DNA from 2 places in the Anaerotruncus rubiinfantis genome. Region 1 is predicted to be linked to the other one. Evidence: riboswitches for the same ligand, from Rfam matches in the RefSeq annotation. Region 1 holds a riboswitch; the other holds the start of a gene.

Region 1 (7,397 bases):
ACGTTAAAAAACCGCGCGCGAAGCTTTCCGCCATGTGGAAATGCTTCAAGGAATCCTTCTTTGCGCTGCTCGCGCCGGTCATCCTGATCGGCGGCATTGTGGGCGGCGTGTTCACCCCGACCGAAGCGGCCATCGTGGCGTCGGTTTACGCGCTCATCCTGGCGTTTGCCACCCGTTCGATCAAGGTAGCGGAACTGCCGGCTCTCATTGACGACACGGTGAAAACCACCGCGATGGTCATGGCGATCGCTGCCTCCTCGGTGCTGTTCGGCTGGATTCTCACCAAAGAGCAGATCCCCAAAATGGCGGCGGAGTTCATCTCCTCGGTCGTGCCGAACAAGATCTTCGCAATCCTGCTGGTGAACCTGCTGTTTCTGATCGTCGGGATGTTCATGGACGGCACCGCCTCGCTCATCATCCTGACTCCGATTCTTGTGCCGCTGATGGCAAGCTACGGCATGGATCTGGTCCATTTCGGCGTGCTCATGACCATCAACCTGATGATCGGCCTGCTGACCCCGCCGGTCGGGATGGTGCTGTATGTCCTTTCCGGCATCTCCGGCGTCAGTGTTGAGCGAATATCCAAGTGTATGGTACCTTATATATTCACGCTGATCGCGGTTGTGTTGTTTTTGTCCTTTGTCCCGCAGATCACCTTATTCCTGCCCAGCCTGCTCAGCGCATAGGAACTCATAAACGGATGCACGCACGGGGAAACCCGTGCGTGCATCCGTTTTCAATCCTCGGTGTTCTTGTAATAGTAAAGCAGCTGCTGGAAAAATTCCCGGCCGATCTCATCGTTCACCGGATCGATACAAAACAGTTCCTTCATCCGGTTAATCCAGGCAATCAAGGTGTTCCTGTGCTGAAAAAGGGCCTTTGCGCTTGCGGAAACATTCATGTTCCGCTGGTAGAGCATCCCCATATTATCAAGGAAACGCTGCCGTTCCCCGCCCTTGAGCACATCCTTGAAAACGTTGAAGATCATGCTGAACTCCTCCATCGGCACCTGGCTTTGCAGGTATGGAAGGACGCTGTCATAAAAATAATAGATCCGCGTTTCGTCGTCGCCGATAACATCCGCCGAATTGTTCGAAACCCACAGGCTGTGATGGTATCCTTTCTGATAGTTGATCAGCTTGTTCTGCAAAGTCCCCACGTTGCAGATAAACGGGCGCCCGCCGTTGATATTGAGGGCCTGCATCCCTTCGACATACTGCTCAACCACCTCGCGGTAGCGGCCGACCGCCTCCGCAGGGTTTGTTGAAACCGCTTTGAACACGACCGCATTCTGCCCGCGGGTGATGCAGATGATATCCTGCTTGTCATGGTAGGGGTTGCGTTCAAACTCGGAAATCTGCCGGTCCTCCCGGTAGTAGCTGTACCGCAGGATAAACAATAGCGGTATCCGCACCATGTCGGTGTCGTATCCGTATTTGTCCGCGATGTTGTAGGCCTCCGCCGGATAGGGATCCTCCGAATAGTAGAGCAGCACCTTGGTGAAGATGTTGCGCTGATCGAGCTTGCCCCAGTAGGAGGCTTTGTAGCTCTCGAGGTCATAAACCGACTGGGCGGTCAGCGCAGCCATGCCCGCATATTTTGCGAGAAGTTCCGGGTCTCCGACCAGCAGGATCACCCCGACCGCTTCTTTTTCATGAAAAAAAGGCACATACACCCCCTGCTGGCTTGCCACAAACAGGAATTCGTTTGTCCTGTCCACCACAACCGGGCGTCCGGTCTGAATCGCCTTATAGGCCGGTTCGGAAAATTTCCCCGCGCTGGAAGGATCGGTGAAAATCACCACAATCCCCTGATTGTCGGCGATCCCCACCTTCACCGTTTCATGTCCCAGGACCGCTTCCAGCTTTTCCTGTACCGCCTTTACCGTGGCAAACGATTCGTTTGTGTTTTTATCCAACCATACCACCCCTTTCCGTCCGGAGGGCCCCGCCGCCCGCGCCGGTTTGTTTTTGTGTAGTATAGCACAGTTTTTCCCGTCTGAAAAGCGGCAAAAAGGGCCGCGCTTTTAGCGCGGCCCTTTCCATGGAAACACCATTTTACGCGTTCACGTATTTTTGCAGGGTCGTGCGCACCGCGCCCGGACCCGCAATGAGCTCCTTGAACATGCCTTCGACCTTCCCGCCGAGACCTGCCTCATAAAGATCCACGGCGAAGAGCGCCGGATTCGAGAGGATTGGCTGAAGCGCGCTGCCGACGCTTGCGGGCTCGCCGACCTTAACCCCAGCGAGCATCTTCTGCAGATCCGCCAGCATCGGGTCGCTGCTCACCTGCATCGGTTCGCATTTGTCGTCCACGCCGAGCAGATAGCGGCACCAGCCGGCCAGTGCCAGCGGAATGCAGACGAGATCCTGCACATCGAGATCCGGACGCGAGAGATAGGATTTGATCGTTTCGCCAAAGCGGATCGGCAGCTTTTGGCTCGTGTCGGTAGCGATACGCTGCGGCGCATCCGGGATGAACGGATTGGGCAGGCGCTGATCGATGACCTCGTGGATGAAGTCCATCGGGCTCAGGATTTTCGGGTCCACCACGACCGGCATGCCTTCATCGTAGCCGATGCGTTCAACCAGCTTTTTGAGGTCGGCGTCCTGCATCTCAGCCGCAATGCTCGTGTAGCCGAGCAGACAGCCGTAAACCGCCAGCGCGGTGTGCAGCGGGTTGAGGCAGGTGGTGACCTTCATGCGCTCGGTGTTGTTGACCGTGTCGCGGTCGGTGAAGTAGACGCCCGCTTCCTCAAGAGGCGGGCGGCCGTTCGGGAAGCGATCCTCCACAACAAGGTACTGCGGGACCTCGGCGTTGACAAACGGCGCGATAAAGGTATTCTTCGCGGTGACGACCGGCGCCATATCTTCAATGCCGGCCGCGGCGAGCTGTTTTTCCACGATTTCAGATGGGCGCGGGGTGATCTTGTCAATCATGCTCCACGGGAAGGATACCTTCGACGCGTCCTTGAGGTAGGCGACAAATCCCTCGTCCACAAAGCCGTTTTTCTGCCAGGCTTCGGCGACCGTGAGAACCGAATCCTGCAGCTTCTGGCCGTTGTGGCTGCAGTTATCCATGCTGCAAAGCGCGAAGGGATAGCCGCCCGCCTGATAGCGGCGCAGCATCAGCGCGGTTACAATGCTCATTGCATGGCGCGCATGGTCCGGGCCGTTTTTCATGTCCTCCTGCACGACCGGGAAGAAATTTCCCGCAAGGTCGGTTAGGGCATAGCCTTTTTCGGTGATGGTGAAGCTGGCCATCTGCAATTCCGGATTGGTGAAAAGCTCGTTGAGGCGCGCCATCTGTTTTTCATCCGCGCCGTCCGCTTTGATGCCTTCCGCGATGCTTGCGACGATCTCCTTGTCGGTGGAGCCGTCCGGCTTCAGGCTGACAAGCATGGTGAGGTTGTCATGCGGGGCATAGATCTGGTCAATGATCCCGAAATCAAAGGTATCTGCGGCAATCACGCCGCTCTTGGCCTTGCCGGAGTTCAGCAGCTCCTGCTGCAGGCGGGCGATGAACCCGCGGAAAATGTTGCCCGCGCCGAAGTGCACCCAGACAGGATGCTCCTTGGTGTGCGCACACATGGCGGCGTAATCGAATCCGGGCAGCTTGACGCCGGCGGCTTCCCACGCCTTGCGGTCCTGTAGGCTTTGTGCTGTCAGTTTTAACACCAGAATCCCTCTTTCCTGTTTTCTTTTCCGTACCGCCGCGCAGCTTTTTAAATGGGCGCCGCGGTTTATTGTCAGCAGTTTTCCAAAGTCCCAGAAGATAGTTTGCCCCGCGCCGCACAGCCATATAAGCGGGCGAAACGCGGGCAGATCTTTCCCACGCGGGATTTTACCGGAGGGAATCGATCCTATGCCTAAATTTTACCACTGGCATGCTAGCGTGTCAACAGAAGAAATGGCTAAATTTCCACTTTTCCCACCCGTTTTGCGGCAAATGGTGTTTTCACGAACATTGACAAACTTTTCCGCCTGTGTTAAAATCTGAACGAATTGAATAGCACGGGGAGCTTGTGACGCAGGCTGAGAGGAAGTCATCCAACTTCGACCCGCACACCTGATTTGGATAATGCCAACGTAGGGATCGTATGCAGAAATGAAAGTTTCAGCGGGACGCGCCGGTTGGCGCGTCCCGCTGTTTTTTATTCCATCAAGAAAGAAGTTGTCAAGTATGAACCAAAATGTCAAAAAACTCACCACCGCAGGCCTGCTGATTGCGTTGGGCGTCGTCTGTTCCGCCTTTTACATCCCGATCGGCGCCTCCAAATGCTTCCCGATCCAACACATGGTCAACGTCATCGCGGGTGTGCTGCTCGGGCCGGGCTACGCGGTCAGCATGGCTTTCGGCACCTCGCTCATCCGCAACCTCATGGGCACCGGCAGCCTGCTCGCCTTCCCGGGCAGCATGATCGGCGCGTTCTGCTGTGGCATGCTCTACAAACACACCCGCCGCCTGCCGCTGGCCTATCTCGGCGAAGTGGCTGGCACCGGAATCCTCGGCGGCCTCGCCTGCTATCCGGTCGCGACTCTGCTGATGGGCAAGGAGGCGGCGCTGTTCGCCTATGTGCTGCCGTTCCTGGTCAGCACGCTCGGCGGCGCGACCATCTCGGTGCTCGCGCTCGGCGCGTTGCAGAAGACCCATGTCTTCGGCGATGTCAAGGTTGCGCTCGGCAGCAAATAAGCTTTACAACAAACTGGAAAAACGATAGAATGGAGAAAGATTATGGATAACAAGACTTCCAGCCTTGGACAAGGCCTGCTCTGGTTCGGCGCGGCGGTGTCGATCGCGGAAATCCTCACCGGCGCGCTGCTCGCGCCGCTCGGCTTCTGGAGGGCGGTGTGGGCCATCCTCATTGGGCACCTGATCGGCTGTGCTGTGCTCTTCTTCACCGGCTTTATCGGCGCGAAGAGCGGCCTCTCCGCCATCGAATCCACCCGCATCTCGTTCGGAAAATACGGCTCCTTCTGGTTTTCGCTGCTGAATGTCGTCCAGCTGCTCGGCTGGACCGCCGTCATGATCATAAACGGCGCCAAGGCGCTGAACGTTGTCACCCCGAATATCCAGAATGAAGCCATTTGGTGCCTGGTGATCGGCGGGCTCATCTGCGTCTGGATCCTGGTCGGGCTCAAAAATCTCTCGAAGCTGAACGCCTTCGTCGTCTCCGCGCTTTTCCTCTTTACGCTGGTGCTCGGCTGGGTGGTCTTTCGAAATTTCTCGTTCGGCGCGCCGGGCGATCCAAACGCCATGCGTTTCGGCGCAGCGGTGGAACTCAGCGTCACCATGCCGCTCTCCTGGCTGCCGCTCATTTCCGATTACACCCGCAGCGCGAAGAACCCCAAAATGGGCACTGTCATGAGCGCGGCGGGGTATTTCCTGGGCAGCTGCCTGATGTATGTGATCGGGCTGGGCGCGGCGATCTACACCGGCACCGACGACATCGCGCAGATCCTGGTCGCGGCGGGGCTGGGCGCGGTCGCTCTTTTGATCGTCATCCTCTCGACCGTCACCACAACCTTTCTTGACGCGTGGTCGGGCGGCGTGAGCATCGTCAACCTCAACCACAAATGGAACGAAAAAGCCGCGGCGCTTGTCGTCTGCGCGGCGGGCACCCTGATGGCCATCTTCATCAACATCAACCAGTATGAAAACTTCCTCTATTTCATCGGCTCGGTCTTTGCCCCGCTCTTCGCCGTGCTGATCACCGATTATTTCATCCTCAGGAACACCAGGGTGGAAGAAGCGCAGCTTCTGAACGTCAAAAACATCCTCATCTGGGCGGTCGGCTTCGCCGGCTACCGTCTGCTGATGCGGATTGATTTCCCGCTCGGCACCTCCCTGCCGATCATGCTGTTTACCGGCCTTCTCTGTGTCGTAGTCCACAAGGTCACCTGCAAACACCCCGCGCCGCAGGGCGCAAACTGACAGGAGTGATCCCTATGTTTGAAAAAATCCTCTCGAACGTCGCGGCAAAAACGCCGCTCGTCCACTGCATCACCAACTACGTCACGGTCAACGACGTGGCGAACATCCTGCTCGCCTGCGGCGGCAGCCCGATCATGGCGGATGATGAAAACGAAGCGGAGGAGATCACCTCCATCTGCGATGCGCTCGCCCTCAACATCGGGACGCTCAACAGCCGCACCGTCCAGTCGATGTTAAAAGCCGGGCGCCGGGCGAACGCGCTCGGGCACCCGGTCGTGCTCGACCCGGTTGGCGCGGGCGCGTCGAAGCTGCGCACCGACACCACCGTCCAGTTGCTGCGGCAGGTAAAATTCACCGTTATCCGCGGCAATTCCTCCGAGATCAAAACGGTCGCCGCGGGCAGCGGCGAAACCCGCGGCGTCGACGCGAATGCCGCCGACGCCACCACCGATGAAAATCTGCCGTCGGTCATTTCTTACGCGAAAGCGCTCTCCGAAAAGACCGGCGCAATCATCGCAATCACCGGCGCGATCGACGTGGCAGCGGACGCGAAAGACGCTTACGTTATCCGAAACGGACATCCGATGATGTCCCGCATCACCGGCACAGGCTGCATGCTCACCGGCGTGATCGCCGCCTTTGTTGCCGCGAATCCGCAAAACCCGCTTGACGCGGCAGCCGCTGCCGTCTGCGCGATGGGGATCTGCGGGGAAACTGCTTATACCCGGATGCGCAAAGACGGCGGCGGTACCGCTTCCCTGCGCATGGGGCTCATCGACGCAATGAGCCGGCTCGATGCCAAAACCTTGAAGGAGGCCGCAAAGCTTGAACATTTCTAAAAAGGACATGCTCCTTTATGTCGTGACCGACCGTTCCTGGCTCGGGAAAAACGACCTGGCCGCGCAGGTGGAGGACACCCTGCGCGCGGGAGCGACTTTTGTGCAGCTGCGGGAAAAACAGCTCGATGACGCGGCTTTCCTGGCCGAAGCCCGCCGCATCAAGGCGGTCACCGACCGTTACGGGGTTCCGTTCGTCATCAACGACAATGTGCGTGTGGCGCTCGCCTGCGGCGCGGACGGCGTGCACGTCGGACAGGAGGACATGGAGGCCGGCGATGTGCGAAAACTGCTCGGCCCGGACAAGATCCTCGGCGTTTCCGCGCACACAATGGAGGAGGCCAGGCTTGCCGAGGCGCGCGGCGCGGACTATCTCGGCGTCGGGGCGGTTTTTTCCACCTCCACCAAGCTGGACGTGAATACCCTCCCGTTTGAAACGCTGCGGGAGATCTGCGGGGCTGTTTCGATCCCGGTGGTAGCCATCGGCGGCATCAGCCGGGACAATATCAGAAAGCTCAAGGGCTCCGGCATCGGCGGTGTGGCGGTGATTTCCGCGATCTTCGCCCAGCCGGATATCTATGCTGCGGCCAGGGAGCTTTACAATCTTTCGAAAGAGGTTACAACAGC
Region 2 (7,397 bases), on a different contig from region 1:
TCCTATGGCCTTTTGCAGTTCATCAGCCTGTTCTAACATCAAAACGGAGGTGCCGGTGTATTGGATAAGTATAAAAAGCTGATCTCCAACACCTTTATATTCGCGGTCGGCACCTTCAGCTCCAAGGTGCTCGTTTTTCTGTTGATGCCGCTGTATACCCGGGTGCTTACGCCCGAGGATTACGGCGTGGTCAACCTCATTGTAGACACTGCCAACCTCATCATCCCGCTCGTTTCGGTTGGCATCTCCACCGCCATCATCCGGTTCGGCCTGGACCGCGCGGTGGACAAGCGGGACGTCTTTTCAGGCGGGATCATCGTGCTCGGCGTTGGATACCTGATCTTCTTCCTGCTTGGGCCGTTCATCGGGAAATTGCCCAACATGCAGGAGCACACCCATCTCATCTACCTCTATGTGCTCACCTCCTGTCTGCGCTCGCTCTGTTCGCAGTTCGTGCGCGCGAAGGAATATGTCCGGCTCTATGCGTTCGACGGGGTGCTCAGCACGATCATGGTCATCGTGTTCAACGTCCTGCTGCTGGTTGTCTTTAAGCTCGGAATCACCGGCTATGTGCTGGCGACCATCCTGTCCGACCTGTTGTCGGCAGTCTTTCTGTTCACAGCCGCCCGCCTGCACCATTATATCCGTTTCAAGGGCATTGACTGGCTGGTGCTGCGTTCGATGCTTCGTTACTGCATCCCGCTCATTCCGAACACCATCTCCTGGTGGATCACCAACGTTTCCGGCCGGTATATCGTGGTCTATTTCCTCGGCAAGGCGGCGAACGGGCTTTATGCCGCCGCCTACAAGGTCCCGACCATGATCAATCTTGTCTCCGGCATCTTCACCGACGCCTGGCAGCTATCCGCCTTCACCGAAAGCGGGCCCGGCCGCGACCGGTTCTTTTCAAACGTCTGCGCAGCCTACCAGGCGATCATCTTTTCCGCCGCGTCGGGGCTCATCCTGTTCGCAAAATTCATTATGACCCTGCTGGTGGCGAAAAACTATTATGAAGCGTGGCGTTTTATCCCATTTCTGGTGCTGGCGACTTCATTCTCCTGTTTTGTCACTTTCCTGGGAAGCATCTACATGGTGGAGAAGAAAAGCAACGCCACCATGGTCACAACCATGATCGGCGCGGCGGTCAATGTGGCGCTCTGCTTTCTGCTGATCCCGCATTTCGGGGTCAATGGGGCCGGATTTGCCTGTTTTTTCAGTTATTTTGTGGTGTTCATTGTGCGCGCGGTCGATACGCACAAATATGTGAAAATTCGCTGGAATCTGCCGAAGGTCGCGCTCAATCTGGCCGCGCTGCTCATCCAGTCCTGGGTGCTGCTCACCGTCACCGAAAACTGGGTCTTGCCGGAGGTGCTGCTCTGCCTGTTTGTCCTGCTGATTAACTTTAAGCAGATCCTTATCAACATCCAGAAGATCCTGGCCAAACGCCGGTAAAACAAACGCCGCCCGCGTCGGAAAACCGATGCGGGCGGTGTTTATTTTTCTTCAATTCCAAGCAGATATAAAACTGTTACATGCAAAGCTTTCGCAAAGCAGACGACCTCATAGTCGGTCACAATACGGTTGTTCTTTTCAATTTTGCTGATCATCTGCTGATCCATGTTCACATTCAGCGACTGCATACGGGCGGCCAGCTCTTCCTGAGAGATTTTTCCCGCGGTGCGCGTTTCTTTTATTCTCCGGTGGACAATATTTTTGTCCCCATAATACTGTACTTTATTCATCGGCTCAGTCCTTGTCCACTCCGAGCAAATATGTTACGGTCACGTTAAGCGCTTTTGCGAGGATTACCACCTCGTAATCCTGCACAAGCCGTTGCTGCCCTTCCAGGCGAGAGAGGCTTGTCCCACTGATATCCATTCCCATTGTCTGCAACCACGCAAGCAGCTCTTTCTGCTTGATATCTCTCTGCTTTCGGATGGCAACCACCCGTTTACCCACAATATTTTTATCTCCAAGTGGATTTTTACGCGGCTTCATTCGCATCCCTCATAAAATTTGATACTCAAATTTTATGCAGAAACACAGTAGAAATAATGCGAATATCGGAGTAAAATAAATTTACTCCGATATTCGCATATTTTATTGATAATTGTGCAGAAATTCCCGGATTTCCGGGTAACCTGTGAAAGACAGCGGTTCATCTGTCAAATAGGAAAGCGCATACTCCCATTCCGCCAGGCCGTACCGTTGCAGATCGCTGTGGTACAGCTGCTCCAATACCCTTTTTCGGAACGGTTCCCGCTTCAGGTTGGAAAGAAAATCCGCGTTTTCCCGTTGGATCATCTCCAGCAGTTCACTTCGCATTTCTCATCCCCCTATGGGAAATGTTGGAATCTTTAACAGACGCTGTTTTTCAGCGCCCGTCTTTTTATGATATGCCGGACGTATAAGCGCGGTTTCCCAGCTGCATACTAATTTTGGTTTAGGCTAATCCTATTTTAGTTTTTTGCCCCTGTAAGAATTCCATACATTACCATAAAATAGAGGTAGAACCCTATCAAGCCTTCAGGAGATGGACCCATGGAGAATATGTCGAAGATCATTGGCAGCAACATTCGCAAGTACCGCACGCTCAAAAAGATGACGCGGGAACAGCTCGCAGAAGCCGTCGATCTGGACAGCGCCTATCTTGGGCAGTGCGAACGCGGGGAACGACAACTGGGTTTGACGAAAACAATTCAAATCATCGAATTTTTTGGGGTAACAGCCAACGACATCATTGCTGTCAGTAACAAAAAAAGCCGAATACAAAAAAAAGAGTATCTTTCTGAGATCGATGAGCTGCTGCAGGACTGCACAGATAACCAGGCGCTTGCCATCCTGCGGATCATCCAGAATGCACTCCCGTTCCTGAAAGAATAAAAAAATAGCCGCAAAAGCGGCTATTTTTATTTCATGCGCCAGACAAAGGCCGATACGCAAAAAAACAGCGGGCAGAAATATCTGCCCGCTGTTTTTACTTTGGGGCTCAGGCGGCTGAAGCGCCGGCCAGTTTTTGCAGATTTACATAGCGGACGATTACGCATACCGCAATCACTGTCACCACCATCTCCCCGACCATGATCATCCCATTATAACTCAGCGAATAAAGCCACACCGGCATGCCCTCCGGCGCGTATTCAGTCCAAATGAGAATCCCCGACAGGAAACTGCAAAAAAAGCGCATCCCAATGACCGCAATCGTTGCAGCGGCCGCCCCCGCCTGCTTATTTGAAAAACGGCGGGCAATCGCACCGGCAAGCCCCAAAACCCCGAACGCGATCACATAGTCGAGCAGGACCACTGCGAGGTAATTCCAGAAATTCTGAACCGGCGGCGGATAAAAACCCTCCACCATCTGCACCAGCGAATAGGCAAACGAGGTAAACAGGGCCCATTTGGTGTCGTACATCAGCGATATAATGATAATTGGCGCCATGCTGGCGATTGTGACCGATCCGCCGAACGGCATATGGAACAGCTTGAACATCGACAGGATCAGCGCCAGAGCGATCATCAACGCGCTGTGGGTGAGTTTGCGTACGGTTGTGTTCATGGATTTTCGACTCCTTTTTTTGTTTTTCTAAACAAAAAACGCCACAGATAATCCCTGCGGCGTAAAAGAGTTCTCTATCTTCCTACGCTGGCATTACCCAGATCAGGTCGCGGGTTACGCACAGGTCCATGTGCGCTCTCAGCCGGCATCCGCCAGCACCCCAATTATGGCGTTTTTCTGTTTCTGCGTCCTATTATAAGCGATTGGCGGGTATTTGTAAAGAGGTTGTATTGGTTCTTTGGGACACCCCTAACCCCTCATTGCCAAAACCAAAAAGGCAGGGCGGACTTTCGTCCGCCCTGCCCTGAAGCAGTCAGAAAGAACTTATTTGGAAGCCTTCTTGACAGCGATGGCGCCAGCGCCGGCGAGGGAAGCGATCGCGGCCATAACAGCCATGTTGATCATGTCGCTCGCACCGGTGCCCGGGTTGTTCTTGTCGGAGTTGGAGGAGCCGTTGTTCTGGCCCTCATCGTCCTTGTCGCTGGTGTCCGCTTCGGTCACAACAGTGCCGTCTTTGATCAGCTTGTTGGTGACAACGAAGGTGTCCAGCTTGTTGGTGCGGAAGGACAGGGTGCTCTCATCGCCGTCAAAGGTGGCGTTGAGTTTATAGAGCTTGCCATCCGCATAGCGGTAGGTGTACATCTTGTCGAAATCATCGACGATGTCCTCAACATCCAGCACGACACGGCCGGTTGCGGAGAAGCTCGGACGGCCCGGGAAGTTATAGAACTTGAAGTCCTGGTCGTCGAACTTGGAGAGGATCTCCTTGACGCCCGTGTTGTTCGAGAGCATGTTCTTGGTGGACTCATCGGTCACATTGACGGTGAATTCCCAATCGCTGCCCGCGAGGGTGACGTTCTTGTAGTTGTTGATCTTGGCGATCTTGTTGAACTGGGAAGCGGTGATGACCGGGCGGGAGTTGTCGATCTCGACGACGTCGCCTTCGTCCAGGCCGGTGACATAATCGTGCTCAGCCTCGTCATAACCGTACTGGAACTTCACTTCCTGGGAGAAGACGGACAGGTTGTTCGCCTTGCGGACCAGCTTGACGTTGTATTTGACGTCAACCGGCTTGGTCGGGGTCGCGTCTTTCGCCTCAACATAGAGGTAGTAAACGCCTTTGTAGTCATCGATCTCAAAGGTCTTCATGCCTTTGGTGGAAACCTTGGAGTAGCTGAACTTGTAGGTCTTGAGCAGCTCGTCGGAAACCGGGACGGTCTTGTCGCCGATCTTGACGGTTACCGGGAATTTGTACTCGGTGCCGGGCTCCAGGATATCGTCCAGGGTCGCACCGGTGTCCTCGTCAGCGCCGAAGTAGAGCACGGAAGGCTCGGCGTTCGGATCAGCCTCCTCTTCGGAAGAGCTGCCTTCGGAAGAAGTGGGCTCGGAAGAGCTTTCCTGGGAAGAGCTGGACTCTTCGGAAGAAGACTCGGAAGAGGACTCTTCGCTCGAGGAGCTGGAGGATTCTTCGGAAGAAGAATCTTCGAGGGTAACGATGGAGTTGGTTTCGTTTTCGATGGAATTTACGTCATCAGCCAGAGCAGTCACGCCGACAGACATGGCGGCGGAAGCGGCGAGCAGTAATGCAAGCACTTTTTTCATGTGGTGTTTCCTCCTGAAAAATAAGTTTTGGTTCGGCGGCCTTACGAGCGGCACGCTTGGAACGAGTCTCAGTATACGGGAGAGTCAACAGATTTTCAAGAGGTTTTTGTTACCAAATTGTAATAATTGTCGTATAATATACACAATAAACTTTTATTTAGTAAATCAAAATGTGTCAAATATGATAATTCCCAGATATCCACTCTCCTTTTGTCCAACTTCCGCTAATTTTCCTGTCAGCTTTGTGTTCCCTTCCCCTTTTCTTCCCATTTCGTTTTCTCTCCTCCAGAAAAAGGAAACGCCCGCCGCGTAAAACGCGGCGGGCGGACTTGCATGAATCTTCTTTATTTGCGCGTGCGCGTGAAAGCATACACGCCCATCGAAAGCGCCAAAGCGGCAAGCGCAGCGCCGACAAAGTCGCTTGCGCCGGTCGACGGCGGCGGATTCTGCGGTTTCGGCGGCGGCGGAGCCATATCGGACGGTGTCTGTTGCTCTGGCGGCAGATTTTCCGGGTCCTGCGGCTCGCCTTCATAATCTTCCCACAAATCGAGTTCAACGTCCGAAATAACATAGGTTCCGAGCGTGCGGGTGCGCGTCTGCCAGCCGTCGATACCCGCGTCGGTTTCATCCTCGTGCACATAGGTGAACCGATCGGTCACATCCTCAAGATAGCCGTCCTTGTCCACCAGATAGATGAAGCAGTCGCGCGGATTCACATCGTAGCGGTAGTCATAATCGTAATAGTCGCTGTAAGGATTATAAAGGGTCAGTTTCGCGCGGGAGGTGCTGTCAATCGCCGGATTGCCGACAAAATCCCGGAAGTAAAGATCCGCGTCGGCCGGATCGCCGTAATCCTCATAGATGCTGCGGATGTTCTTTGTGGAGAGCTTCGCATAGAACTTGTCCGCGTCGCTGTCCGCTTCAAACTCCAGGCAGGCGATGTCTTCGTCATAGCCCCACGCGATCAGATTGTCCTCATTGGAGGTCGGGTTAAAGACAACCCCCTCCCCCGTCTCAATCGAAGCGTCGGTCTCCTCCTCCGGGTTCTCAATCCAGAGCTCGAACCGGACGCTGATGATGTCCCCGGAATTCCAGACGCGTTGGTTGTCCGGATCATCCTTGGTGCTGCGGGCCTTGAAGTAGGCGTCAAAGCTGAGCTGTTTTTCCTCGGTGATGCGCGAATCCTTCAGCTTCACCTCGATATAGTGGTTGCGGCTGCCGCCGCCAAGCCGTTTGGTGACCAGCTTGACCGAACTGAGCAGGCTTCCGTTCTTGTCCTTGTCGAGCCGGAAATTGAAATAATCTTTGTCTGTGAGGTCCTCCAGATCGATTTCGGTTCCACCCTCAAGCGTGGCCGGACCGGCCAGTTCGACATAAAACCGTTTGCCGGGCGGGACCGCTTCGCCGTAGACATAGCTGTCAGAGATGTCAAATTCCGCGTAATCGAGCGTGTCGCCGTCCTCGTCGAGGATATCGGGACCAAGCCCGACCGTCCCATCGGAGGTAAATGCGAACACCCCGACCGCACCCAGCGTCATCACCAGGACAGCCGCCAGTATAAACGCCGCAAACCGTTTCATTGCGCACCCGACCTTTCGATTTCCTGTAATATGATGCAAAAACCAAATTTCAGATACTTCCACATCTGCATTATATCATGGAAAAACCTGCGAAGTCAACCGATACGCGCGCTCCCCGCCTTGCCACGTATTGTGGAATATGGTACAGTAACAGTATCATTTTAAGGGAAGGAGCTCCATATGAAAAATTTTGATCGCAGCGACCTCTCGTTCTCCCTCTGCGGCCTCAACTGCGGGCTCTGTCCGATGAAACTTGACCGCTACTGCCCCGGCTGCGGCGGCGGAGCCGGCAACCAGTCCTGCCCCATTGCAAGATGCAGCCTGGAGCGCGGCGGTTTCGCATACTGCTTCCAGTGTGAAGAATTTCCCTGCGCACGCTACACACAAACGGACACGTATGATACCTTCCTTTCGAAATGCAATAGAATGCGGGACATCGAGCGATTCAGGCGGATTGGGCAGGACGCCTATCACGCCGAACAAGCGGATCGAATTGCCGTTTTAAACCGTCTGCTGGAAAACTATAACGACGGGCGGCGTAAGAGCCTCTTCTGCCTTGCGGCGCAGCTTTTGGAACCGCAGAGCATTGCTGCGGTCCTGCGTCAACTGGACGCGGAAACCGCCGACCTGCCGCAGCAAGAAAAGGCCATACGCGCTGC

The links. Region 1 has a riboswitch for thiamine pyrophosphate ahead of thiW (energy coupling factor transporter S component ThiW). Riboswitches for the same ligand answer to the same signal wherever they lie in the genome.
Region 2: it holds a riboswitch for thiamine pyrophosphate, as region 1 does, so the genes downstream of both, thiT (energy-coupled thiamine transporter ThiT) here and thiW (energy coupling factor transporter S component ThiW) in region 1, are expected to answer to the same signal.

Annotation. Positions count from the first base shown of each region.
Region 1 covers NZ_FKLA01000009.1:952,223-959,619, reverse strand. Annotated here, with positions in the region: gene BN4275_RS10190 (TRAP transporter large permease) at 1-686, shown strand, start outside; gene BN4275_RS10185 (sugar diacid recognition domain-containing protein) at 737-1,918, opposite strand; gene BN4275_RS10180 (mannitol dehydrogenase family protein) at 2,058-3,677, opposite strand; TPP riboswitch at 4,005-4,112, shown strand; gene thiW (energy coupling factor transporter S component ThiW) at 4,183-4,692, shown strand; gene cytX (putative hydroxymethylpyrimidine transporter CytX) at 4,735-5,934, shown strand; gene thiM (hydroxyethylthiazole kinase) at 5,949-6,773, shown strand; gene thiE (thiamine phosphate synthase) at 6,760-7,397, shown strand, end outside.
Region 2 covers NZ_FKLA01000008.1:288,968-296,364, reverse strand. Annotated here, with positions in the region: gene BN4275_RS03780 (COG2426 family protein) at 1-36, shown strand, start outside; gene BN4275_RS03775 (oligosaccharide flippase family protein) at 61-1,452, shown strand; gene BN4275_RS03770 (helix-turn-helix domain-containing protein) at 1,494-1,742, opposite strand; gene BN4275_RS03765 (helix-turn-helix domain-containing protein) at 1,747-1,998, opposite strand; gene BN4275_RS03760 (hypothetical protein) at 2,101-2,325, opposite strand; gene BN4275_RS03755 (helix-turn-helix domain-containing protein) at 2,542-2,883, shown strand; gene thiT (energy-coupled thiamine transporter ThiT) at 2,990-3,556, opposite strand; TPP riboswitch at 3,619-3,729, opposite strand; gene BN4275_RS03745 (hypothetical protein) at 3,881-5,158, opposite strand; gene BN4275_RS03740 (hypothetical protein) at 5,503-6,738, opposite strand; gene BN4275_RS03735 (DUF3795 domain-containing protein) at 6,919-7,397, shown strand, end outside.